DNA from 4 places in the Synechococcus sp. UW106 genome. Region 1 is predicted to be linked to each of the others. Evidence: predicted binding sites of a transcription regulator. Region 1 holds the regulator's gene; each other region holds the start of a gene.
The links. Region 1 encodes NtcA, which controls nitrogen genes in cyanobacteria. Its sites were predicted from a motif close to GTANCNNNNGNTAC; they were not measured.

Region 1 (5,913 bases):
TGCGATTGCATTTCGCGAGCCTGGTTGTTGTGCACCTCTGCCCGCTGAGCTGCGTCAGTGGTTCCCATCGCTCCCGAATCAGCTCACGCCGGTTGCTCTGCAGCGCAATGGCGGTGACTGTTTGCTGAAGCTGATGAACGCGGGATCTGCGCGCTGTAGATGGGCCCCTGGTTCAGGCTGGCGCGTTCGCTTTCAAGCCGACTCAACTGCAACAGATCAAGTGGTGATCGCTCCCGGAGACCTCGTGTCTCTCGTGCTGTTTCAGTCCTCGTGATCGTCAAACGGGTCATCGAGAGCTTTTGATGGCGGACCAAAGGCCTGGTACACACCAAAACCGGTGAGTCCGAACAAAACGGCGAGCACACCGATGGCAACGGACAGGGCTGGGGACGACGTTTCCATCACATCTCTCGACAGGATCGACCCCGAACCGGAGTCGGCCCCTACAGTATCGGGACTTCAAACCACCCGAGACCCAGCGTAGTCATGGCCCAACGCACCCGTCTGGGAGACCTTCTCCGCCCACTGAACTCCGAGTACGGCAAGGTGGTTCCCGGATGGGGCACCACACCCGTGATGGGCATCTTCATGGTGCTTTTCTTGGTGTTCCTGCTGGTGATCCTTCAGCTCTACAACAAGTCGCTCATCCTTGAGGGCATCAACGTGAACTGGAACGGCCTCGGCTGAATCTGAACCCATGAATATCTTCGGCGTCGGTCTCCCCGAAATGGCGGTTATCGGCGCCGTTGCGTTATTGGTTTTCGGTCCGAAGCGCTTGCCAGAGCTAGGTCGCACGTTGGGAAAGACCCTGAAGGGATTCCAATCTGCGTCCAAGGAATTTGAGCGCGAAATCAACAAAGCCATGGCAGATCCGGAGGTGCCAGCGGACGCTGCCAAACCGGTCGAAGAATTTCCCCCCGGCGACTGAGTCGCCACAACTGAGTCGCCACAGTGGTATGACCACCGATCTCAAGCTTGTCGTGGGACTGGGGAACCCCGGCACGAAATACACGGGCACGCGCCATAACATCGGTTTCATGGCTTTGGAGCTTTTTTCGGAGCGTTCCGGATTCAGCTTTCGGCAGCAAGCCAAATTGCATGGCTTGGCGGCCGACACAGGAGTGGGTGATCAGCGTTTGCGCCTTCTCATGCCGCAGACCTACATGAACGACAGCGGTCGTGCCATTCGTGCTGGGCTCGATTGGTTTGGCCTCGAGCCCCATCAACTGCTGGTGCTGGTGGATGACATGGATCTCCCCCTTGGCCGTTTGAGGTTGCGTGCTCAGGGCAGTGCTGGTGGTCACAACGGACTGCGTAGCACCATTCAGCATCTCGGCACCCAGGCGTTCCCCAGGCTGCGGATCGGGATTGGTGCTCCGGCTGAGAACCCTGCCGAGCGTCGTGCCCGAACGGTGTCTCACGTGCTTGGTCCCTTCAGCAAGCTGGAGCAACCCTGTGTGGGCGCTGTCCTGGACGCTGTCCTGGAAGGGATTCATCGTCTTCAACGTCAGAGCTTTGAGCGCGCCGGGACCTGGATCAACGGGTTTCGCTACGACCTGGAGTCCGAAGACTGATGCCGGCTCTTCCGGCGACAACAGCCCATCTACGGGTGCTTCGCCAATGTTTTCAGGCGAAATGTGTGGAGGGTGAGGTCTCTGCCGGAGGCTTTGAGTGGCAGTTTTCCTGGGCGTTTGACCGCGGCGAGCTGATGGTGGAGCCGTCCTTAGGACGTGCCCTGATCGAGGATGCTTTGCGGCGATTCCTGGTGCGTTCTGATTACAAGCTCGAACCAGGAGGTGACTACACCTTCATGGTCAGGGCCAGGTTTTGAGCAAGAACATGGGTGCAGGCTCTGGCCATTGCAGGCGGCACCCCAGGTGCTCTTCAAGCATGACCAAGGCGGCAACAGCATCCAGGTCCACCGGTGGAATGCGCAGCCCTTTCGGTAGAACTCGGCGCCAACCCCGAGCCGGCCACAGCGTCCAGTAACGCTGTCTTGCCCGCAGGGTGGTTCCCTGCTCCGGAATCACGGTGAGCCTGCCCAGGCCTTCCAGCCGCTTGATCCACGCTTGGCTTCCTGTTCCGTCGCCAATCAGGATGCGATCTAGAGCTTCGTCTTGATTCCACTGCTCGAGCCAGGGTTCCACGGCCTCTGGGGTCAGCACATGGCCCTCGCAGACAAGACCATGCTGAAGATCGGCCAGCACAAGGCCACATTTGCAGCGGCCTGGGTCGAGCACGGCCACCCGCTTCATGGGGATGCCTCAACCGTGACGACCACAGCATCGGAGCTGTAGCTGATCCCTGCGGCAATCACCTTCAAGACCACGCGTTTGCTGGGTCCCTCTATCAATGTCTGGGCCAGTTGGGAGAGTGCTGATCCATCGAATTGCAGTCCTTCCGTCAGGGATCCTCGCCGTTGCACCTCGGCATAGGCCGAGGCCAAGAGAAGGTTCAGCCGCGTTCGAATGCCATCCGGTGTGCGTTCATCCGTTCGCAGTGTGGTGGTCGCTAGCACGTCACCGCTTTGCGCCACCGGGCGGTTGGGACGCACTTCGGGGAAGGCGTACACCGCCGTTTCACCACGCAGCACATTGGTGGCGGAGCGCAGCGAGATCACCCAGGTGTCCGGCTTGCGGATGATGTTCTGCAAGCGTTCCACGTCGCTGCGGGGAACGCGGATCAACTGTCGTTCGGGTGCTTCACCCGGCCTCACCTTGCCGTAGGCGTTGGCATTGGCCTCTTGAAGCAGCCTGTCGACAGCTTGTTTCGCTTGATCAGGAGCATCGAGACGAACCGTTGCTCTCGCCAAGGTCTGTCCGCTACTGATCACCACCGATCCACGCCTCAGGGCGACCAGGTTGAATTCGAGTTCCTTGAGTTCCTTCTCGCCAGCTCGGATTCGGCTCCGCACGCTGTTCAATTCGGCCTCCGTGCGCTGGATGTCGGCATCGCGGGAGGCGATGTCCCGGCTCAGACGCTCACGTTCTGCTTCGAGTTGGGCGCGTTCGTTCTGCAGAGGAGCCAGTTCACGGCGCATGGTGTCAGCCCGTTGCTGTGACTGCTTGAGTTCAGCGGCGATCCGGTTGGCTTCTGTTCGGGTCTCTTCTCGTTCCCGTTCGGCTGCATCGAGCTGCCGCCGGCTGTCCTGGAGCCGGTCTTGCAGAGCATCCAGTTCAAACAGGCCCACCCGCAGCTGGCGGCTCACCAGCAGCAGCAGGCCGAGCGACAGTGCGCTGATCAGGCTGCCGGTCAGCACCGTGATCAGAACGGCGGTCCGTCGCGGGCGCATCTTGAACAGACTCAGGCGGGCCTTGCCGACACGACTTCCCAGCCGGTCACCCAGGGTCGACAGAACGCCCCCGAGCACCAGCAGAACCAGGATCAGTGCCCAGCCACTCATGGCCGCACCTGTGGGTAGACGTGCTGCCTAGCTGAATCGTTTGGCCAGAGCGATTGGATCCAGAACGGTGATTTTTTTGCGGTCAATCTGAACCAGACCGGATTGACGCAAGTCTCCCAGCAGACGCGTGATTGTCACGCGCGTTGAGCCAATCGCTTCGGCGATGGCCTGATGGGACAGGCGCAGGTCGATGGTGATTCCCAGTTCATCTGCTACGCCGAAATCCCTGCACAGCACCAACAGAAAGCTCACCAGTCGGGATGACATGTCCCTGTGGGTCAGCGTTTCGATCATCGTTTCGGTCTGAAGAATCCGACTGGAAAGGCCCTGCAGTAAGCGCAGGCCAACGCTGGTATCCGCTTCAATCGCCGCCTTCACGGATGTCGCAGGCGCCGTCACCATCTCGACTCTGGTGAAGGCTACGGCGTGGTAGAAGCGATCAGACCGTTGTCCGGTCAGCAACGACAGCACCCCAAAGAGGCTGTTCTCGCGGAGCAAGGCCACTGTGATCTCTTCCCCTGACTCGTAGACGCGGGAGAGACGGACCGCTCCGCGGCGGATCAGATAGACCCGTTCAGCAGGATCTCCAGGGAAAAAGATGGTCTTGTTGCGGTCCACCAGTTCACTGCTGGCGCCGTCCAGATCCCGGATGATTTCCAGGAGGGAGCGGTTGGCCGGTTCTGTGCTGGGGGTTGGAGCCACCATCTGCGGGGCGTATCGGCTGAAACCTCGGCTACTGGTCATGACAACCCCCTTGTGAGGCGAAGCTACGGAGCCAACGGTGGCTGCCGTGTAGCGGTTATTACGTAACTCTGCTGTGCTCGTTCATCGCTTGGCGTTGCGCCTGCATCAGGGATGTCAATCCAGGCTCAGCCAGATCCAGTAATTCATTGAGCTGGCTGCGGCTGAAGGGCGCTCCCTCCGCAGTTCCCTGGATCTCCAACAGGCGACCATCGCCAGCCTGCACAACATTCAGGTCCACCTCAGCTCTGCTGTCTTCGCTGTAGTCCAGATCCAGCAAGGCCTGGCCATCCACCAGGCCGACGGACACGGCCGCTACCTGGTCGATCAGTGGCGATTGCTCCAGAATCCCCTTTTCCACGAGTGAAAGGCAGGCTTGATCAAGGCCGAGCCAAGCTCCCGTGATGGATGCAGTCCGTGTTCCGGCGTCGGCCTGGATCACATCGCAGTCGATCAGCAAGGTGCGCTCGCCCAGACGCTTCATGTCGATCACAGAGCGAAGGCTTCGGCCGATCAACCGTTGAATCTCCTGCGTGCGGCCCGACAATTTCATGAGCTCCCGTGATTGCCTCTGCGGCGTGGATCCCGGCAGCAGCCGGTATTCGGCGCTGACCCAGCCCAATCCTTCCCCCTTGCGCCAGCGGGGAACGTTGTCCTCCAGGCAGACGCTGCACAGAACAGCGGTTCGGCCGGTGTGAACCACAAGGGAGCTCAAGGCAAAACCCATCGGATTCCAGGTCACCGAGAACGGCCGTAATTGCTCAGGCCGACGGCCATCGGTGCGGCTTCCAGCGGTTTGGCTCATCGGTGGTGTGCAGTTCTGCAAGCCTCGCAGGCGGTTGGTTCTCGCCCGTCCAAACACTATGGGTGGTGTCAATGCACTTGTGGAATGTCATCTCGCCGCTACATTCAAGGTCTTGCCGGGATTGCCCGGACGGATGTTGCCGTGATGACCACAAGCCTTGCCGACCCCCAAGCGTTCCAGAACTCTCTGGATCGGGATCAGCAGGCTTTGCAGCGGGCAGGACTCAGGCCCCTGCCACCTGTTGCAGATCCTCCACCGCTGTATCTGGTGGCTCCCGAAGGGCAGCTCCAGGTGCACACGGCGCCCTATCGCGGCAGTTTCGCCAATGTTCTCAGTCAGGCGATGCGTTCCGCTGGTCTGGGCAGTCGTGTTCTGATCAGTCAGTTCCTCAAAGGGGGCGTGCAGCAGGGGCCCGCAGGTCGCGTCCAACTTTGTGGAGGCCTGGTCTGGCTGCGTCCTGAGGTGCCTCTCTGCCTCTCCTCTCCGAATCACCCCGGCGGTGCGGAGGCGGTTGCTGCCGTTTGGTCCATCTGCCGTCAGCATTTGATTCAGGGGGATCTCGACCAATTGGTCCTGGATGAAATCGGCCTGGCTGTGGCCTTCGGTTACCTCAATGAATCGGACGTGATTGCAGCTCTCGAGCAGCGGCCCGCCTCGATGGATGTGATCATCACAGGACCTGCGATCCCCGCCGGCGTGGTGGAGATGGCAGATCAAGTCACGGAGTTGCGCCGAGGTTTCTGATGCTCAAGTGCGATCGCTGGATCACTGAACAGGCTGGGCAGGGAATGATCGAGCCATTCCAGAGCGGCCTCGTCCGTCATCTGGATCCGGAGCAGAAGCTGCGTCCGGTGCTGAGCTTTGGTTGCTCCTCCTACGGCTACGACCTACGCCTGTCTCCTCAGGAATTTTTGATCTTCCGGCACGTTCCCGGCACGGTGATGAATCCCAAGCGGTTCAATCC
Region 2 (5,913 bases), 390 kb from region 1:
CCGCTGGCGGCCACCAGTTCCCGACGTTGCTCAGGTTCAGGCAGCACGCTGAGGTGATGGTCCAGCAAGGTCTGGAACCCCTGCCCCCGCGGTCTCAGACAGAGGCGATGCTCCCCTAAGAAAACCGGGGCGTCATACCGATAGGTCAGGCGGTGAACGATGAGAGCGCGCATGCTGGATCGGCTGGGGTGGTACGGAGGTCGGCGCTTGTGAAATAGCGGGTTTGGATCAGGATGTGGAGTTGATTGAGGTCTTGCTGAAGCTGGTCAATGGCTTGATGCAGGCCGGATTCGATCAGGTTGTCGATCCGCACGTAGCTCCAGCGGGCCAGGAGCTGCCCGCGCAAACAGTCGAGGTCATCCGGCGTGTCTTGGCTCGGGTGCTTCTGGATCTGTTGCAAGGTGTCGCTGATGCCCTGGAGGCAGTACCGCACCGACCGAGGAAAGGTGGGGCCTAGCAGCAAAAAGCGGGCCACCGATGCGGGGCTGATCGCTTGTTGGACGCTCTGGCGGTACATCTGATAAGCCCCCGCTGTGCGCAGCAGGGTGATCCATTGCAATTCATCCAGCACCCCGCCGACTTCCTCGGGAGATGGCAGCAGCAGGAAGTATTTGACGTCGAGGATGCGGGAGGTTTTGTCAGCGCGTTCGATCAGACGTCCCAGCTGGCTGAACAGCCAGCTCAGATCGCGGCTCAAGGTGGTGTCGGTAATCCCGTAAACGAGCTGGCAACCGCGGCGGATGATCCGCAGTTGTTCCTGCACGGGTTCTCGCCAGATGTCTTCGTCGTCTTGCAGACTCCAGTGCAGATCATTGATCTGCTCCCACATTTCCGTGGTGATCACATCCCTGATCTGCCTCGCATTTTCCCGAGCCATCGCAATGCAGCTCACGATGCTGTTGGGATTGCTGCGGTCCAGCAGTAGGAAGCGCACCACTTGTTTGGGAGTGGCATCGGGATAGGCCGTATCGAAGCGGTTCCGATCCCCCGTCACCTCCACCAACGGCAACCATGGCTCTGCGCTCCCTGGAGGACAGTCCAGCGCCATCGCTTCACTGACTTCCAGAAAACGTGAGATGTTTTCGGCGCGTTCCAGATAACGGTTGATCCAGTAGAGCGAATCGGCAACGCGACTCAACACGGCACAGCCTCCACTCGTTGTGTTGCTGCGATCCGTTGTTCTTCGACGATCCAGGTGTCCTTGCAGCCGCCCCCTTGGGATGAATTCACCACGAGTGAGCCCCGCTTGAGGGCCACCCGTGTCAGCCCCCCTGGGCTCACCCAGTCGCTCGAGCCGCGCAGCACATAGGGGCGTAGATCGACGTGGCAGGGGTACAGCTCACCGTCACTGAGGGAAGGCACTGTGGAGAGCTGCAGGGTGGGTTGCGCGATGAAGTTGCGGGGATTCGCACGGATCTTCGAGTCGAAGTCAGCCAGCTCAGAGCGGCTGGCCTGGGGGCCGATCAGCATTCCGTAGCCCCCGGCTTCCGCCACCGATTTCACCACCAGCTGTTCAAGGTGTTCGAGCACGTAGCGGCGGTCTTTTGGGCGGGCACAGAGATAGGTGGGAACGTTCTCGATGATCGGCTCCTCATCGAGGTAGTAGCGGATCATCGCCGGCACGTGGGCGTAGATCAGCTTGTCGTCGGCGACGCCTGTGCCGGGGGCATTGGCGATGGCGACCCGTCCTTGCCGCAGCACGTCGATCAGGCCCGGCACCCCCAGCATTGAGTCGTGTCGGAAGACGGTGGGATCAAGAAAATCGTCGTCGATGCGGCGGTAGATCACATCCACCGGCTTGAGGCCGTTGGTGCTGCGCATCCAGACCCGGCCGTTGTCGCACACCAGATCGCGGCCTTCCACCAGGGGAATGCCCATCTGCTGGGCTAGATAGCTGTGCTCGAAATAGGCGCTGTTGTACACACCGGGAGTGAGGATCGCCACGCGAGGGGCGTCACTCCAGGTCGCCAGGTCCTGAAGGGTGCGCAGCAGATGGGAGGGATAGTCGTCGATGGGTTGAACGGCACGGCCTTCGAACAGGCCAGGGAACAACCGTTTCATCACCCGACGGTTTTCAAGGAAATAGGCCACACCCGATGGACAGCGCAGGTTGTCCTCCAGCACACGCCAGGTGCCGTTGCCGTCCCGGATCAGGTCGAGCCCGGAGATGTGGCACCAGCGGTTGAGGGGCAAGGTGATGCCCTGCATCTGAGGGCGCCAGCCGGATGAACTTTCAACGTCTTCCCGCGGGATCACACCGTCGTTGAGGATCTGTTGGGGGCCATAGATGTCGGCGAGGAAGCAGTCGATGGCTTCTAGGCGTTGCAGCAGTCCGCGCTCCAGGGTGATCCAGTCGCTGCGTCCGATCAGTCGGGGCAAGGGATCGAAAGGAAGAATCCGTTCACTGCCTTTGAGGCCGGAATCGTTCAGGCGGAAGGTGGCGCCGAGGCGACGCAGCAGCTGGCTGGCAGAGGCATGGCTGCGGTTCAGTTCGGGCAACCCCATCTGCCCCAGCGATGCGAGCAGCGTGGCTAGATCTTCGCGCGGCCTCGCCGTTTCACTGCAGAAATATTCGTCGAACCCGACCGTGGGTTTGTAGTCGGTGAACATCCTGGTCGCGTAAGCAATATCTATCCAATGCGTCGCCCCACTTCCCCTCGGGTGGTGGTTGCTACACATTCCGCAATTTCAGGCGATAGGGCGCTGATCGCTTGATGTTTGGGTATCCGAAGGCACCTGAATCGAGTGCGAAGGGCCAGGCGGGGAAGACTCTTTTGCTTATCTGTTTCTGGAGTTCAAAGGGTCTTTGCTTTGGATGAATTGCTCTGGGCCCGACTGATCTTTGCCCTCGGTGCCGTTGTTACTGCGGCGACGGTGGTGATGATTCTGCGCGGACATCTTTATTGGAACCGCAGGGGGTCGACGGATGTCCGCTGACTCGGTTCCCTTCCTCCAGCCAGGGATTGCTTGGGCGCTGGTGGTGTTGTTCTCTGTTCTCTGGGTTGCCCTAGGGATTGCCTGGGGTCGGCGCGGTCAAGGCAATGCCGATGACTACATGCTGGCGGGGCGCAACATCGGGCTGGCCCTGAGCACCGCCACGTTGATGGCTTCCTGGGTCACCGGCAACACCACGTTGCTTGCCCCTGAATTCGGCTACAAGACCGGGTTATGGGGCATGTTCAGCTATGCCCTGGCAGGGCTTGGACTGATCCTGTTTGCCCCCCTGGCTTCGCGGATCAAGCAGCTGATGCCCAACGGGCGCACCAGCGGCGATTTCATTCGGTTGCGTTACGGGCGCCTGGCGTGGTGGGTGTTCATGGTGATCACCGCGATTTACACCCTGGGTTTTCTGATGACCCAGGCGATGGGTGCCGGACTGCTGCTGCAGGCCCTTTCAGGCTTCAATTACCACGTGGGGATGCTTGTGGTCATTGGTGTCGCAACGATTTACACCCTGTTCGGGGGGATGCGGGCCGTGATCGGCACCGATTTCATCCAGTCGCTCTTGATCATGGTGCTGCTGGCGGTGGTGGCGGTGCTCGCTTTCCGGCAATTCCCGATGCCCGAGGTGCATGCCTCGTTGCTTGCCCGGCATCCCGATCGGCTCGATCTGCTGTTGCCTGCCGGTTTGTTGATTGCGTGGAATTCCGCCCTCTTCTCGATGGGCGAGGTGTTTCACAACAACATCTGGTGGTCTCGGGTCTTCGCTAGCCGTCGCTCGGTGGTGATGACTTCCTTTGTGTTGGGGGGGGTCGCCTGGATGAGCGTGCCGATGGTGACGGGCTCCATCGGCCTGGTGGCATTGGCGCGTGAGTTGCCTCTCGAGCAGGTGAACATGGTGTTCCCAGTGATGGCAGCTGATCTGCTCGGAGCCGGCGGCGCTGCTCTGGTGTTCGTGGTGGTGTTTGCCTCGCTGACCTCCACCCTGGATTCGCTGCTGGCGTCCACTGCCGATCTTCTGGCGGAGGATGTGTACTTCCGGTTATTGCGACCCCAGGCCAGTGACGTGCAGCTCAAGCAGGCTGCGCGGCTGATGGTGGTGGGGTTGGCGGTCGTCACCCTGGCGCTGTCCTGGCCGCGGCTGGATTCTTTGGCGTCGGTGTTGTTCTTCACCGGTGCCCTGGTGGCTTCCACGGTCTGGCCTGTGGCGTGCGGTCTGTACTGGCGCACGGCCAACCGCACGGCTGCCATTGCGGCCATGCTCGCTGGCAGCGTTGTTGGTCTGCTCGCTTATGTGCTGATTGCGCCTTACTGCGCTGCTGTGTTTTCGGCGGCCGTGTCAGCAGTCGTGATGCTGATCGGCAGTCGCACGTGGCCGGAACGGTTCGACTTCACTTTGTTGCAGGAGGAGGGATGATCCAAAGTCTTCTTTTGATGGCCAACCTCGTTGGACTCTCCGGCTTTCAGTTTCTGCTGGTGGCCAGTCAGCTTGCCTTGGTGCTGTCTGTGCTCGTGTTGCTACTGATTTGGTGGGTTGAGTGGCGGAACGGTCGTGTGTGGTGACGGCTGCAGGTGTTAGTAACCAGCTGAACATTTTTTCCGGATCTTTGCTTAAGAAGCTGTTTCTTCGTGGACGAAGGGGTGTCGTTGTTGTTACCGGTAAAAGATGTAGTTCTTGGCCTTAGCACTCGGTTTGGCAAACAGAGTGTTGATCCGATTTAGCTATGGCACAGGCAAATTCAGCAGTAGTTGAAGCGTCGTCGGTACAGATTCGGTTTCAGCCGATGGGTCCCGATGTCTATGGCCAGAACCAACCCCAGGAGCTGCTGGCCGCGATTGCCGAGGACGGAGAGCCGTTGCTGGATCTGGTGAATCAGCATGTGGTGTCGATCCAACCGTTTCGACCCGAGGCCTTGTTGCAGGTGTTTCGGCTGGCGGCGAAATTCGAGAGCAATCCCGATCGGTATTGCCGCCACAACACGCCGCTGACCGGCAAGATTCTGATTAACGCGTTTTATGAGCCGAGCACGCGCACCCGTCTCTCTTTTGACAGTGCCTGGCATCGCCTTGGTGGCAGCTCGATCAACATCACCGACAGAGCTACCACCGGGATTGCGAAGGGCGAGTCCCTTGAAGATGTCGCCCACATGTTCAACAACTACGGCGATTGCGTGGTGCTTCGGGACAGCGATCCCGGCGCTGTTTATGCGATGACGTCAACTCTGCGAATCCCGATCATTAATGCGGGCAATGGCATTGATGAACATCCGACTCAGGCAATGGCGGATCTGTACACCATCTTCAAGTGGCGGCCCAAGCTCGCTGAAGTTGAGGTGGCTGCGGCTGATCGGATTCGCATCGGAATCGTTGGGATTCCATCGCGGATGCGAACGGTTCGCTCACTGCTGAGGATCCTGGCCAAATTCCCGCAGACCGTGGATGAGGTGGTGGTGATTCATGCTCCCGGGCTGGAGTCGGATCTGCAGTTGTTTGACCCAGGGCAGTTGGAGGAGCTCGAGGCTTGCGGCATGAAGGTGCGCTGCAGCACCGATCTACAGGCTGAAGTGCCCGATCTGGATGTCATTTACATCAACGCCATCGCCTGGGTTGGCGATACCTATGAAGTGCACGGGGGAGGATTTCGCCTCACCCGCGACATGCCGTTCAAGCCTGAAGCGATCGTGCTCCACCCCTTGGCGCGGGGAGCGGAACTGAGCACCTGCCTTGATGACACACCCCACAACTGGTATTTCAGCCAGGCCAGGGGAGCTGTGTTCCTGCGGATGGCACTGCTCACCTGCATGGTGAACCGGGCCGAACGCGTCATGGATGTCGTCTGAGCGAGCGTTATGTGCGGAATCGGAGGTGTTTTCAACGCAGACCGTCGTCAGACGGTGGACCGCCAGCTGCTGGTCAACATGGCAGCGATCCAGGCCCATCGTGGGCCCGATGGCTTTGGCGTGGAGGTGCTTG
Region 3 (5,913 bases), on a different contig from region 1:
ACGAGCCGAAGATGTTCATCGACAGAGGCCGACGGATGCCAGAGGGCCCACCGCTGCTGAAGGAGCGCCGCCACCTTCGGAAGTCAGAGGCAGAACAGCTCTGGGCGTCATTGCAGACCCAGGGATGGAAACGGCTCGCATCGCCGGCCTGGGGCGACGCTATTGAGCTCTGACTTGATCTCATCAAATCAGATCGACAACCACAACCCACATGCACCAAAGGGAAGTGCCAGGCCCTTTACTCAAAGACAGGAACAGCCTCGAAGCAGATATCAACCTGGATCAACTTGGGGCCAACCTTGAGGGTGTCCATTAGCGATCCCACTGCACGCTTCCACTCGGCATCATTGTCTTGTGAGGAAAAACGCCTCACGGGGTGGAAACAAGGTCACACTCCCGAGAAGCGTTTCGAAACCCCTGCCTTCGGCGGGGTTTTTTTTTGCAACGCTGCGCAGTTACCTCAAGCGTTTCGCCACTTCTGATCCCTGACAAAATTTGTGCATGGATCCGACCTCGCCGGAAAAGGAAATCAACCGCATCGAGAGTGAACTTGATGCGACCAACCCGCCAGGAGGACATCCCCCTACGAAACCGGGCAAAAGAAGTGGTGGCCCACCTGGGAAGCCGGCCAGTAATTCACTGGATGCAGTTCTGGTCACCGCTCTGTTGCTGTTCGTCGTCTCAGCTGCATTGGTGTTTGCAGGCCGGCTCAGCAAAGACGAAAGAATGCAACTAACGGCTGGTTCCGTTGGAGCAGCCGTTGGTCTGTTGACTGGATATGGCATCGGCCGACTCAGGCCTTAAAGCGATAAGGGCAACAAGGTGGATAGGGTTCGCGGGCTCTAAGCCACACCCCAGATGAAGCGCTCCCCGAACCTTGCTTTTATCGGTGGCACCATCGTTCTCGCCGTGATGACCATGGCGGCTTTTGCAAACGTCGCCAATGCTGGCGGCTGCTCAAGAGACAAGTCTGCAGAGCCCACACGAGGGCAGCTTCACAAATAAAGACTCCTGAAACTGAAACCCCTGCCTATGGCGGGGGTTTCTTTTTGCCAGCAGGTCTTGACAGCCGCCAAGGAGACACCAATAATTTCTGTAGCAACAGCTACAAACGTTCACCCCGCTCCTGTGGGGCGCAGACACTCCAAGCCACGGAACGGGGACTTGGATTTCTTCGAGGAACATCCATGACTGCACTTCTCTATCGAGGCCACACCTACGCCGGAGCGACTACTGCTCCTAAGGCCTGCGTTGAACTCACTTACCGACGTGAGCACTACAACACTTGCCGGCAGGAACTCGTCCACGACAACCACCCCACTCTCACCTACCGGGGCGTTTCTTACACCAAGTAGTTCGAAACCTGTTGAATTATCGCCCCTGCCTTTGGCAGGGGTTTATTTGTGCAATTTTGCGTGGCCGACGATGATGCACCACCGGAGCGATTCGAACAGACAAATAGATTGCAAGGCCGACCCATAAGTGCGCAGACACGACCATATTTTAATAAAAGAGAACGGACTTGACCCCAGACGAAACTGAGATCAAATCACAGATCTCGTCGGACATCGCTCTGCCCGGCTTTCAGGTCTTCTTCCCGACCTGACTCCAAGATGATGGAGCGAAAGATCCAAATCTGTAGTGCCGTGGCGAGCACTATTCAGACATCCACAAATTCCATGCGACTTCTAAGTTTTCTGGTAGGGAAAGTGAAGTTACACGCTCGATGGGTGGCAGAGCGCAGCGGCAATACCAACTTCTACCAAACACCACTGTGAGGAATCAAAGAAACGATCCCGAAGTCAGTCCGAATATTCATGGTGTATGAACATTGCATGGCTTGTATGTGCTGAACGAGGTTTTCAGCATGTATTGCATCGAACGACAAGACAATGACTGTCAATGGAGGCGTGAAATTTGCTTTAAGACTGAGTTCAAGGCATTTGTCAACGCTCGCACCAAGTCCATGGCGACATTGGGGACATATCGCGTAGTCCATGCAAGTTGGGCCAATCAGGTGGTCGCCGAAGTGAATGGAATGGATCTGGTCAAAAAGAAAGAAAACCCAGAGTGACCACTCTGCAAATCCCCCCTGCAAGCCAAAAACTTGATGCTCCACGGCGATGGGGGTGTGGTCTGATTCGAGTGAATCTTTCGCTTCTGGTCGGAGATGAAGGAATCCGGCCCATAAGGACCCGTGGAATTGCACATCAAACCCGAACCGTCCTCCCTCAAAACCGGGGCTGCGCAGAGCATGAGCTGAACAGGGTGGGGGCCTTCGCCCTTCACCTGCACAAGCCAACTTCAAAAAAGAAATAAATTGAAATCGAGCCTGAACATCAGGTGCTCTTTCGGGTTGAGAAGTCAACCACGATTATTCAATTCTGCCCAGAACATCGCTCAAACCAAATTCGACGTCCCGAACAATGACGTCGGCACGGCGTTTCAAGGGATAGATGAAGCGCCGCTCAGCCGGGAGCATCTCCCGCAGCATCTGGCGAATCACATAAATCACTGGCCGATGGCGGTCGCGTACATCACGCCAAAGCCGCCTGATCAGCCTCTGCACAACGGGGGTCTCGATGTACACAACAAGCGAAATCGGCACAGCCTCCAGAAGCAGTTGCGGTCCGTAGGAGCCTTCAACCAGAATCAGATCGTAGGGCTGGTTCAACGGCCTGGAGCCAACCTTTCGGGCGCGCATGTCATAACTGCGCAAGGAATCAAGCTGTCGATAGCGAACAGCGCTCACCTGCAGTCGAAGCTGATCAGCATCGATGGCATCAACCGTGTCGAACCCATAGCGAGAGACGGAGGACCAGCCACTGCGGTAGTAGTCATCGCAGGCGATCAGAAGTGGATGACGCCCCCTAGCTCGAAGCTGCTCCTCCAGATGTGCAGCAAAGGTTGTCTTACCAGCTGCGGATGGACCGCAAATGCAAACCAGGGGAACTGCTCCGGACAAACGAAGTCCAAATCCATCCCCATGCTGGCAACAAATCCCACAAGGAAACGGCAGAACGGTAGCCGTTGTTACAGAACAGGCCTATAATGAACTCACGTTGAGCCTCTTCGGCAGGCCGCAGTCAGATTCACGCCAGGCAACGGGGGCGTGGACACCGGGCAAGAGAGAGATGAACACACTTCAACTGATCAAGGCACGGACTGTGCGCAATCAGGCCATCGAGACGGCCAGAACACAGATGGCCAGGGCCTTTCGCCATCAGGGCCATATCGACCGGGTGCACACGCCAGTGGGAGTCAAAGCCAAGGTGCTGCGCTATCGCGGCGTGACCTACCAACCGATCGATCCACAGCAACACCCAAGCGGTGGGCGCGAACTGCGCTACCGCGGTGTCAGCTACGACGTGTACTGATACCAACTTTCCAACCATGATTGAAGCGGGGGATCTCCCCCGCTTCAATCATGGCGGTTCTGGGTGACGAAAAACCATTGGCGCTATGTGCTGATCTCCGCTGCAGCAGTGGCCTTCAGCACAGCGGCTGGCCTGGAACCACCCCTGCGGCACCTGATCATCTTTGCGAGAGCAGGAACAAGCTTCAGCGCGAAACAGCTGTGTAGTGGCGTGTTGATGGCTGGAATGGATCCAGATCGGATGCTCAGCGAAGACCTGGCTGCCAGCAAGGGGCTGATTCAAACCAAGATCGACCAGACCGGTGGACGCGTTGAAGCCAGTGCCCTATTCGGATTGGTTCGTGCTGAAGCGGTTCAAAACGATGGAGATGGCTGCAGCCAACGGATCAACGGCAGACCCATCCCCCAGCCACCAAGCGAAGCAGCCCCTGTTTCAAAGGATCCCACCGCAACCGGTGAGCCGTGGCCCCTCGTTTCCACAGCCAGTGCAGAGCCACCGGCGATCGACAGCAAGGCGCTGAGCAAGGCTCTGAATCGCGCATTTCGCGAAGACGATCCACTCACTCCAAAACGAACCCGAGCTGTGGTGGTGGTGCAGAACGGATGGGTGATCGCTGAGCGCTACGCCAGAGGGATCGCTCCCGAGATGCCGCTGATCGGCTGGTCGATGAGCAAAAGCATCACCCATGCCCTAATCGGACTGGCCATCCGAGAGGGACATCTGGATCTGAAACGCCCACCGACCGTGCCCGAGTGGAGCGACCCGCAGGACCCTCGACAAGACATCACCCTGGATCAGCTCCTGAGAATGAACAGCGGGCTGGCCTTCGAGGAATCGACGGGAGAGCTGAACTCGGATCTGGTGCGGATGCTGACCCAGGAAGCAGACATGGCTCAGTTCGCCGCCAGCAAACCCCTGGCGAAGACACCCGGCAGAAAGTGGAGGTATTCATCCGGAACAACAAACATTCTCAGCCGGATCCTGAGACACGCCATCGACGACGATCAGCGTTACTGGAACTTTCCCTCACAACAGTTGTTCCGCCCCCTCGGCATGACGACGGCGGTTCTCGAAACCGACAACAGTGGAACCTTGGTTGGCTCGTCGTTGGTCTGGGCCAGCGCAAGAGATTGGGCGCGGTTTGGTCAGCTCTACTTGGATGACGGGAACTGGAACGGTCAGCAGCTTTTACCCCAGAACTGGGTCAGGCACGCCCGAACAGCAACACGAGGATCCAAGAAGGGGTACGGAGCACACTGGTGGCTCAGTCGGCGCAAATCTCGACATGATCTTCCCTCTGACAGCTTTTCAGCGGAGGGCTATCAGGGACAACTGCTCCTGATAGCCCCATCTCAGCGAGCTGTCGTCGTGCGCTTAGGACAAACGCCTAAAAAGCCAGGGTTTGATGCCAATGACTTTGGAGCTGACGTTCTCTCAGCCCTTCGCTGAGTCAAAACGCCAATGCTCAGTCCTGATCGCCGCCCTTGGGTACGAAAGCTTGTGATGCTGCGACGAGGAGACCGGTGATCAGCAAGGCCGGAAGGATGACAGTGGGACCGCCTTGAGCCGTCTGGGAGGCGAACAACAGCATGGTCTGGCAACAAAAACCAAAGAGCACACTGGCAGAACAGGAGACAAAGAGCGACTCCTGCAAACGTTTGTCGCAGAGACCTTCGATCAACACATCACAACGGGGAAGAGAAACAGCTCTCCCTGGACGGCATCGCAGCAGCGAACAGAAGTGGAAGACCTTGCACGAGGCTGCGACATCCCTGACGCCGCTGACGGGAACGCCTTGCGCGGACGGATCAAGGAGTGACGCATCCACTCATCAGCGCGAAATGTGGCGTAGGGAGAACTCGCAGACATGAGCAACAGAGCAGTACATCTGTTTTAGTGCGCATGTACTATTGCGTCAACCCTGGGGCTCTCCGCAACAATCACGGCACCATCCGTTCCTCGAAAAAATGACGCAACAGGATGCCTCCCTCGACAACCGTCTGAGCCGCATCGAAGCGCGGCTTTCCAAAATCGAGGAGGTCCTGTTCAACACAAGGACAGAAAAAGAACGGGAGACAATCGCCACCTTTCTTGCAGACGCTGATTCCATCACCGATCAACGACAGAAGCAGTGTTACGAAGAGTGGATCCACTACCTGAACAACAACCCTGAGGCCGTCGAGGCTCACCTCAGCGCCCATGAAACGGCAGCCCTGAAAGCCTCCATCAACGCCCAAGCGCCGAGCGATTCGTAGGGTTATACACAGCTTTTCCACAAGGGCTCTGCAAACAATCCCGACCAGGTCAATGGTTTCGGGAATCAGCGTGGAAAACAGCTCGCAGTGCCTTCCGAGCACAGACAGAATCCTCTGATCAGGTCTTGAGAATGCTGTGCTGGCAATACATTTGCCAGGTTTGCAGTGTCAGAAATCCTTGAACCCCATCGATGCGAAGCCAATCGCTCTGTGCTGTGCCCCAAAAGCAGATTCCTCAGCAGATCCAACGAGACGGTGATCAGACGCAACAATCACCTAGC
Region 4 (5,913 bases), on a different contig from region 1:
CTAGCCAGAACGCCTCCGGATCCTTCCGGCAACCCAATCCTGTGGCAGAACCAGCGGCAGAGATCATGTTCCAGGCCAGTCAGCCCAGGAGACAGTTCCTCTGCCAGGAGATTGTTGTTCAAGCCCGCGCAAACCATCTCCGCCGCAATGGAGGCGGTGAGAGGGGGCGGATCAAGATGAGCCAAGGCACCGGGATGAGACGGCTGGTAAGCCCCATCCATCACTTGCTGCAGATCACTCAGGAGTGATTCGACACCAGCTCCTTCCAGCCCGGGAGCCACGTCAGGCAAAGGGCGCATCAAGGGCACCGGGCCCGTTCGTTCAGCCGAGCCGATCCAACGGCAGAGCAGATCTGAACTGCGGTGCAAGAAGTCATTCAGTACCGGGTCTGCAGCCGAGGGGATGGCGAACGGAGCGAGCCGATCCGATGGGTGCTGAGACTCGGAACAGGCTTGCAACGGAGACCCGTGAACTTCAGTGATCTTCGCGTCTCGTGGGATGGTGCTCAAAGGACAGCGTGTGACGGCGGTGGATCAGCGGGACGACTTCACTCGCTGGATGGACGTTCTGCTCCAGCGTGCCGAGGCCACTGGCACGGAAGGAGAGGTACCAGTTGCCGCGGTGATCCTGGATGGAAACGGAAAGGCCATTGGACATGGACGCAACAGACGCCAGACCCATATGGACCCCCTTGGTCATGCCGAACTGGTGGCGTTACGACAGGCAGCGGTGGTAAATGGCGATTGGAGATTCAACGACTGCACCTTGATCGTGACCCTCGAGCCCTGCCCCATGTGTGCGGGAGCCTTGGTGCAGGCCCGAATGGGAACAGTGGTGTATGCCGCATCTGACCCTAAACGCGGTGGTTTGGGGGGCAGCCTCGACCTCTCAACCCATGCAAGCGCGCACCATCACATGGAGGTGGTGCGAGGTGTGCGCGAGCCTGAAGCAAGAGGGCAGCTGGAGCGCTGGTTCAGGCAGCGGCGGCTTCAGAACCGCTAAAGCGAGGTAGCTCTGTCTCAAACAGGTTGAGGAGACGATTCACATTTTCTGGGTTGGAGTTGTACCCCATCAGCCCGATTCGCCAGATTTTTCCAGCAAGGGTCCCGAGACCACCGCCCACCTCGATCCCGTGGTTGTTCAGCAGGTGCTGACTGAAGGCCTTTCCATCCACACCTTCAGGGATGCGAACAGTGGTGAGCGTCGGCAGTCGACGGTCGGCCGGCACATGCATAGAAAGCCCAAGACTTTCGAGGCCGCTCCAGAGCAATTCCGCATTGCTGCGGTGTCGAGCCCAGGCCTGATCTAGACCTTCCTCGGCCAACAGGCGCAATGCCTCGCGCATGCCGAAATTCATGTTGACTGGCGCCGTGTGGTGGTAGACGCGATCACTGCCCCAGTACTGATTAAGCAGGGACACATCGAGGTACCAATTGGGAACCTTGCCCTGACGGGCTGACATCTTGGCCTCGGCGCGAGGGCCCATCGTGAAGGGTCCAAGGCCCGGAGGGCAGCTCAATCCTTTCTGGCTGCAGCTGTAAGCGAGATCAACCTTCCACTCATCGATATAAAGCGGAACTCCCCCCAAGGACGTGACGGTATCGAGCAGCAGCAAGCAGTCGTGCTTGCGGCAGAGATCGCCAATGCCGTCCATGGGTTGGCAGACACCCGTGGAGGTTTCGGCATGAACTATCGCCAGGATCGCGGGCTTGTGCTCGATCAGGGCCGCTTCGAGTTCATCGAGAGAAAACCACTCTCCCCAGGGCTTATCAATGGTTTTGACATCAGCGCGGTAACGCCCCGCCATATCTGCCAGACGGAGGCCGAAATATCCCTTCACCGCAACAAGAACGGTGTCTCCAGGTTCCACGGTGTTGGCCAGGGTTGCCTCCATGGCGGCACTCCCGGTACCACTCATCGGAAGCGTGAGGCGGTTGTCCGTCTGCCAGGCGTAGCGCAGAAGTTCCTGCACCTCACCCATCAGCTCGACGTAAAGAGGATCAAGGTGACCGATGGGGGTTCGCGACAGAGCCTTCAGAACCGTCGGGTGCGCGTTCGAGGGGCCTGGTCCCAGAAGCAGTCGATCTGGAGTGCTGATCGGTGCAAAAGCTTTGCGATGACGATCGTCAACAGGAAGAAGAGAGTTCGTCGTCGCCAAAGCCCTGATCATTGGTTCGTGGTGATGAGCCTACGCAGTCATGCCCCTCGGAAGAGATGAGAGCTGCACGATTGCAATCTGTTCAAATCTTGCGCTGAACTTTTGAGTTCAACGTTGGCGCACATTGGTTTCAGCAAGGCCTTTGGCCAGGTGATCAAACGGCTGCAGAACAGTGGCGAGCTGCTCGGATGCCGCACCGTTGGCCAGAAGCATCTCGGCCACGACTTCCCCGAGCAAAACAATGCTACGGACAGTGGGGCCCGTAGGAACGCCAAGGCTCTTGTAGGTGTCGTCCAGCCCGTTGAGAACACGCTCATTGAGAATCGTGCTGTCGCCAGCAACCAGGGCATAGCTGGCGTAGCGCAGGAAGTAATCCATGTCCCGCAGACAGGCAGCGAGCCGACGGGTCGTGTAGGCGTTTCCGCCAGGAAGGAGCAGGTCCGGCTCATCCCGGAACAGCCGCTGGCTGGCCTCACGCACAATTTCGGCGGCGGAACCGTTGATCAGCTCAACAGCCTGAATCCGCAGCGTGGATTCATCCAGATACGCATTGATGCTGTCGATCGCTGGACGATCGAAATAACGACCCAGTTGGTCGTAGCGACCGATCAGACCGCTGATTGCATCGCGCATTTACCTGAATCTCCAGAGGATCCCCCGCGGACGCTAACACCGTTGAAGCGGGCAAATCCTTTGGCAGGCCTGCATTTCGGCCAAGTTGACAGAAACGGTTACGCAGTTGACTCCATGCAGCTGGAACGTACCTCTTGATACAAAATGGTGAGTTGTGGCTCTATACGGTCACATCACTGCACAATTCAGTCGAGCAGTCCTTTCTTATGTCGAAATCCCCCCAGGACGTCCTGCGCCAGATCAAGGACGAAGGCATCGAACTGATCGACCTCAAATTCACCGATCTGCACGGCAAGTGGCAGCACCTAACGGTCTGTACCGATCTGCTGGAGGAAGAATCCTTCACTGAGGGCCTGGCCTTTGACGGTTCATCCATCCGTGGATGGAAGGGCATCCAGGCCTCCGACATGGCCATGGTTCCCGACGCCAACACGGCCTGGGTTGATCCCTTCTATCGGCACAAAACCCTGAGCATGATCTGCTCGATTCAGGAGCCGCGCACCGGTCAGCCCTATGAGCGCTGTCCCCGCGCCCTGGCCCAGCGTGCTTTGAATCACCTCGCCAGCACGGGGCTGGCCGACATGGCCTTCTTCGGTCCTGAGCCTGAATTCTTCCTCTTCGACGACGTCCGCTACAACTCGGCCGAAGGTGGCTCCTTCTACAGCGTCGACACGATCGAGGCGGGTTGGAACACGGGTCGCATCGAGGAAGGCGGCAACCTCGCCTACAAAATTCAAGTGAAAGAGGGGTACTTCCCCGTTGCTCCCAACGACACAGCCCAGGACATCCGCTCAGAGATGCTTCTGCTGATGGGGCAACTGGGTATCCCCACCGAGAAGCACCACCACGAAGTTGCCGGCGCAGGCCAGCACGAGCTCGGCATGAAATTCGCTGAGCTAATCCAGGCAGCCGACAACGTCATGACGTACAAGTACGTCGTGCGCAACGTGGCCAAGAAGTACGGCAAGACAGCCACCTTCATGCCCAAGCCGGTGTTCAACGACAACGGCACAGGTATGCATGTGCACCAGAGCCTCTGGAAAGGTGGTCAGCCACTGTTTTTCGGCGAAGGCACCTACGCGAACCTGTCGCAGACCGCCCGCTGGTACATCGGCGGCATCCTCAAGCACGCTCCGGCCTTCCTGGCCTTCACCAACCCCACCACCAACAGCTACAAGCGTCTGGTGCCCGGCTTCGAAGCTCCAGTGAACCTGGTGTACTCGGAGGGCAACCGTTCCGCCGCTGTGCGAATTCCTCTCACCGGCCCAAGCCCCAAGGCCAAGCGCCTCGAATTCCGTTCCGGTGATGCCCTGGCCAATCCATATCTGGCCTTCAGCGCCATGATGATGGCTGGCCTGGATGGCATCAAGAACCAGATCGATCCCGGCGACGGCGAAGACCGCGATTTGTTCGAGCTTCCGGCTGAAGAGCTTTCGAAGATCGCAACGGTCCCGGCTTCCCTCAATGGTGCCTTGGAAGCTCTGAATGCCGATCGTGGCTTCCTCACCGCTGGCGGAGTGTTCAGCGACGACTTCATCGACAACTGGATTGACCTCAAATACGAAGAGGTTCAGCAGCTGCGTCAGCGTCCTCACCCCCACGAATTCACCATGTACTACGACGCCTGATCAACACTCGTTGAGACCCACGACCCGCCTCGCAGGAGGCGGGTTTTTTTGTGGACTGCTTGGCACGCGGTTGCGCGTCACATCCGCTGGAATAGAGCTGTTGTCTGAATCCGCGATGGCGTCAACGCCCCTGAGCAAGCTTGCGTACCAAACGCTTCAGCAAGGCAAAAGCATCGCGGGCCTGGCTCACAAAGAGCTGAGCACCAAGCTGATGGAATGGGTGGCTCCCGATGCCGTTCCCAAAACGGAAGCAGTATCCACCGAGGTGCTCGGGGAACTGCGCCTGGATATGAACAAACTCCAGGAACAGGATTGGCAGGAGGCTCAATGGGGGATCTATCCGGAGCAACTGCTCTTTGATGCGCCCTGGCTCGACTGGGTCAGCCGTTATCCACAGGTGTGGATGGATCTCCCCTCCACCTGGGATCGACGCCGTGAGCGCAACGTTCGCGATCTGCCACGGGACACCGAAACAGCGCTTTACCCCGACTACTACCTTCAAAATTTTCACCATCAAACCGATGGATATCTGAGTGATCACTCCGCTGGTCTCTACGACTTACAGGTTGAGATCCTTTTCAACGGCACAGCCGATGCCATGCGTCGACGGGTCCTGGCTCCGCTCAAACGCGGCTTGAAGCATTTCGCTGACCGGGCTCCGGGCTCCCTGAAGATCCTTGATGTGGCCACCGGCACCGGTCGGACGCTGCACCAAATCCGAGCTGCTGTTCCTCACGCGCAACTCATCGGGACCGATCTCTCCGAGTCGTACCTCCGTCAGGCCAATCGCTGGTTGAATGCCGGGGACGCCTCGCTGGTTCAGCTGATCCGTGCCAATGGGGAATCACTCCCCTTGGCGAATGACTCGGTTCAAGCCGTGACCTGTGTGTTCCTGCTGCATGAACTGCCAGCAGAAGCTCGCCAAAACGTTCTCAACGAGGCTTGGAGGGTGCTCGAGCCAGGCGGCGTTTTGGTTCTTGCCGACTCTGTACAGATGGCAGATTCAGCCAAATTTGCCGCAGTGATGGAGAACTTCCGGCGTGTCTTCCATGAGCCTTACTACCGGGATTACATCGGTGATGACATCGACAAACGCTTAACAGCTGCAGGCTTCGAGGGAATCACAGCTGAATCCCATTTCATGACGCGGGTCTGGTCAGCACGCAAACCCACCAATGAAGAAACCTGATAAGCGGATTCCCTGACAGCGTCCCTTGCACGAACGCTTGCGAGCCATAGGGTAAAGGCGATTACGAAGGGAACTTCATGACCAATCCCTTCCGGCTGCGTTGGCTTCAGGGCTGGACGTTTCAAGTCGTGCTGATGGAAGGTCACGTGCAAGTCGAAGCCCTTGGTTTCGGCATATGCCTGCGCACAGCCTTGCTGCCTGGGGAGAGCCCCCAAGCAGCGGCAGATCGTCTTGTTCTCTCTGAGGATCGCCGGCGGCGGGCCCTGCACAATGCATGGCTTCGAGGTCAGCACATGCCAAAACCT

Region 2: DXY30_RS09830 (circularly permuted type 2 ATP-grasp protein) is a predicted target of NtcA. The motif match lies at 2,723-2,736, and genes of this name have one in related genera.
Region 3: DXY30_RS07415 (DUF4278 domain-containing protein) is a predicted target of NtcA. The motif match lies at 1,096-1,109, and genes of this name have one in related genera.
Region 4: glnA (type I glutamate--ammonia ligase) is a predicted target of NtcA. The motif match lies at 2,919-2,932, and genes of this name have one in related genera.

What each region holds. Positions count from the first base shown of each region.
Region 1 is NZ_UCNV01000009.1:40,442-46,354, reverse strand. Features, by position in the region: gene DXY30_RS08020 (glycoside hydrolase family 38 C-terminal domain-containing protein) at 1-274, shown strand, start outside; gene psbN (photosystem II reaction center protein PsbN) at 262-402, opposite strand; gene psbH (photosystem II reaction center phosphoprotein PsbH) at 487-687, shown strand; gene DXY30_RS08005 (TatA/E family twin arginine-targeting protein translocase) at 698-928, shown strand; gene pth (aminoacyl-tRNA hydrolase) at 957-1,574, shown strand; gene DXY30_RS07995 (DUF3146 family protein) at 1,574-1,831, shown strand; gene DXY30_RS07990 (resolvase) at 1,815-2,255, opposite strand; gene DXY30_RS07985 (DUF3084 domain-containing protein) at 2,252-3,403, opposite strand; gene ntcA (global nitrogen regulator NtcA) at 3,431-4,147, opposite strand; gene rph (ribonuclease PH) at 4,206-4,949, opposite strand; gene DXY30_RS07970 (cob(I)yrinic acid a,c-diamide adenosyltransferase) at 5,094-5,693, shown strand; gene dcd (dCTP deaminase) at 5,693-5,913, shown strand, end outside.
Region 2 is NZ_UCNV01000009.1:431,629-437,541, forward strand. Features, by position in the region: gene DXY30_RS09820 (transglutaminase family protein) at 1-173, opposite strand, end outside; gene DXY30_RS09825 (alpha-E domain-containing protein) at 146-1,141, opposite strand; gene DXY30_RS09830 (circularly permuted type 2 ATP-grasp protein) at 1,135-2,610, opposite strand; gene DXY30_RS14585 (hypothetical protein) at 2,812-2,937, shown strand; gene DXY30_RS09835 (sodium:solute symporter family protein) at 2,927-4,357, shown strand; gene DXY30_RS14590 (hypothetical protein) at 4,375-4,503, shown strand; gene DXY30_RS09840 (aspartate carbamoyltransferase) at 4,665-5,780, shown strand; gene asnB (asparagine synthase (glutamine-hydrolyzing)) at 5,790-5,913, shown strand, end outside.
Region 3 is NZ_UCNV01000008.1:479,435-485,347, forward strand. Features, by position in the region: gene DXY30_RS07405 (DUF1651 domain-containing protein) at 1-173, shown strand, start outside; gene DXY30_RS07410 (hypothetical protein) at 502-804, shown strand; gene DXY30_RS07415 (DUF4278 domain-containing protein) at 1,188-1,355, shown strand; gene DXY30_RS14065 (hypothetical protein) at 1,760-2,368, opposite strand; gene DXY30_RS07425 (uridine kinase) at 2,375-2,965, opposite strand; gene DXY30_RS07430 (hypothetical protein) at 3,135-3,377, shown strand; gene DXY30_RS07435 (serine hydrolase) at 3,441-4,826, shown strand; gene DXY30_RS07440 (hypothetical protein) at 4,843-5,058, opposite strand; gene DXY30_RS07445 (hypothetical protein) at 5,345-5,632, shown strand.
Region 4 is NZ_UCNV01000008.1:211,244-217,156, reverse strand. Features, by position in the region: gene DXY30_RS05935 (aminotransferase class V-fold PLP-dependent enzyme) at 1-458, opposite strand, end outside; gene DXY30_RS05930 (nucleoside deaminase) at 499-1,002, shown strand; gene DXY30_RS05925 (alanine--glyoxylate aminotransferase family protein) at 974-2,170, opposite strand; gene DXY30_RS05920 (allophycocyanin subunit beta) at 2,267-2,791, opposite strand; gene glnA (type I glutamate--ammonia ligase) at 2,998-4,419, shown strand; gene DXY30_RS05910 (class I SAM-dependent methyltransferase) at 4,535-5,608, shown strand; gene DXY30_RS05905 (copper-binding protein) at 5,686-5,913, shown strand, end outside.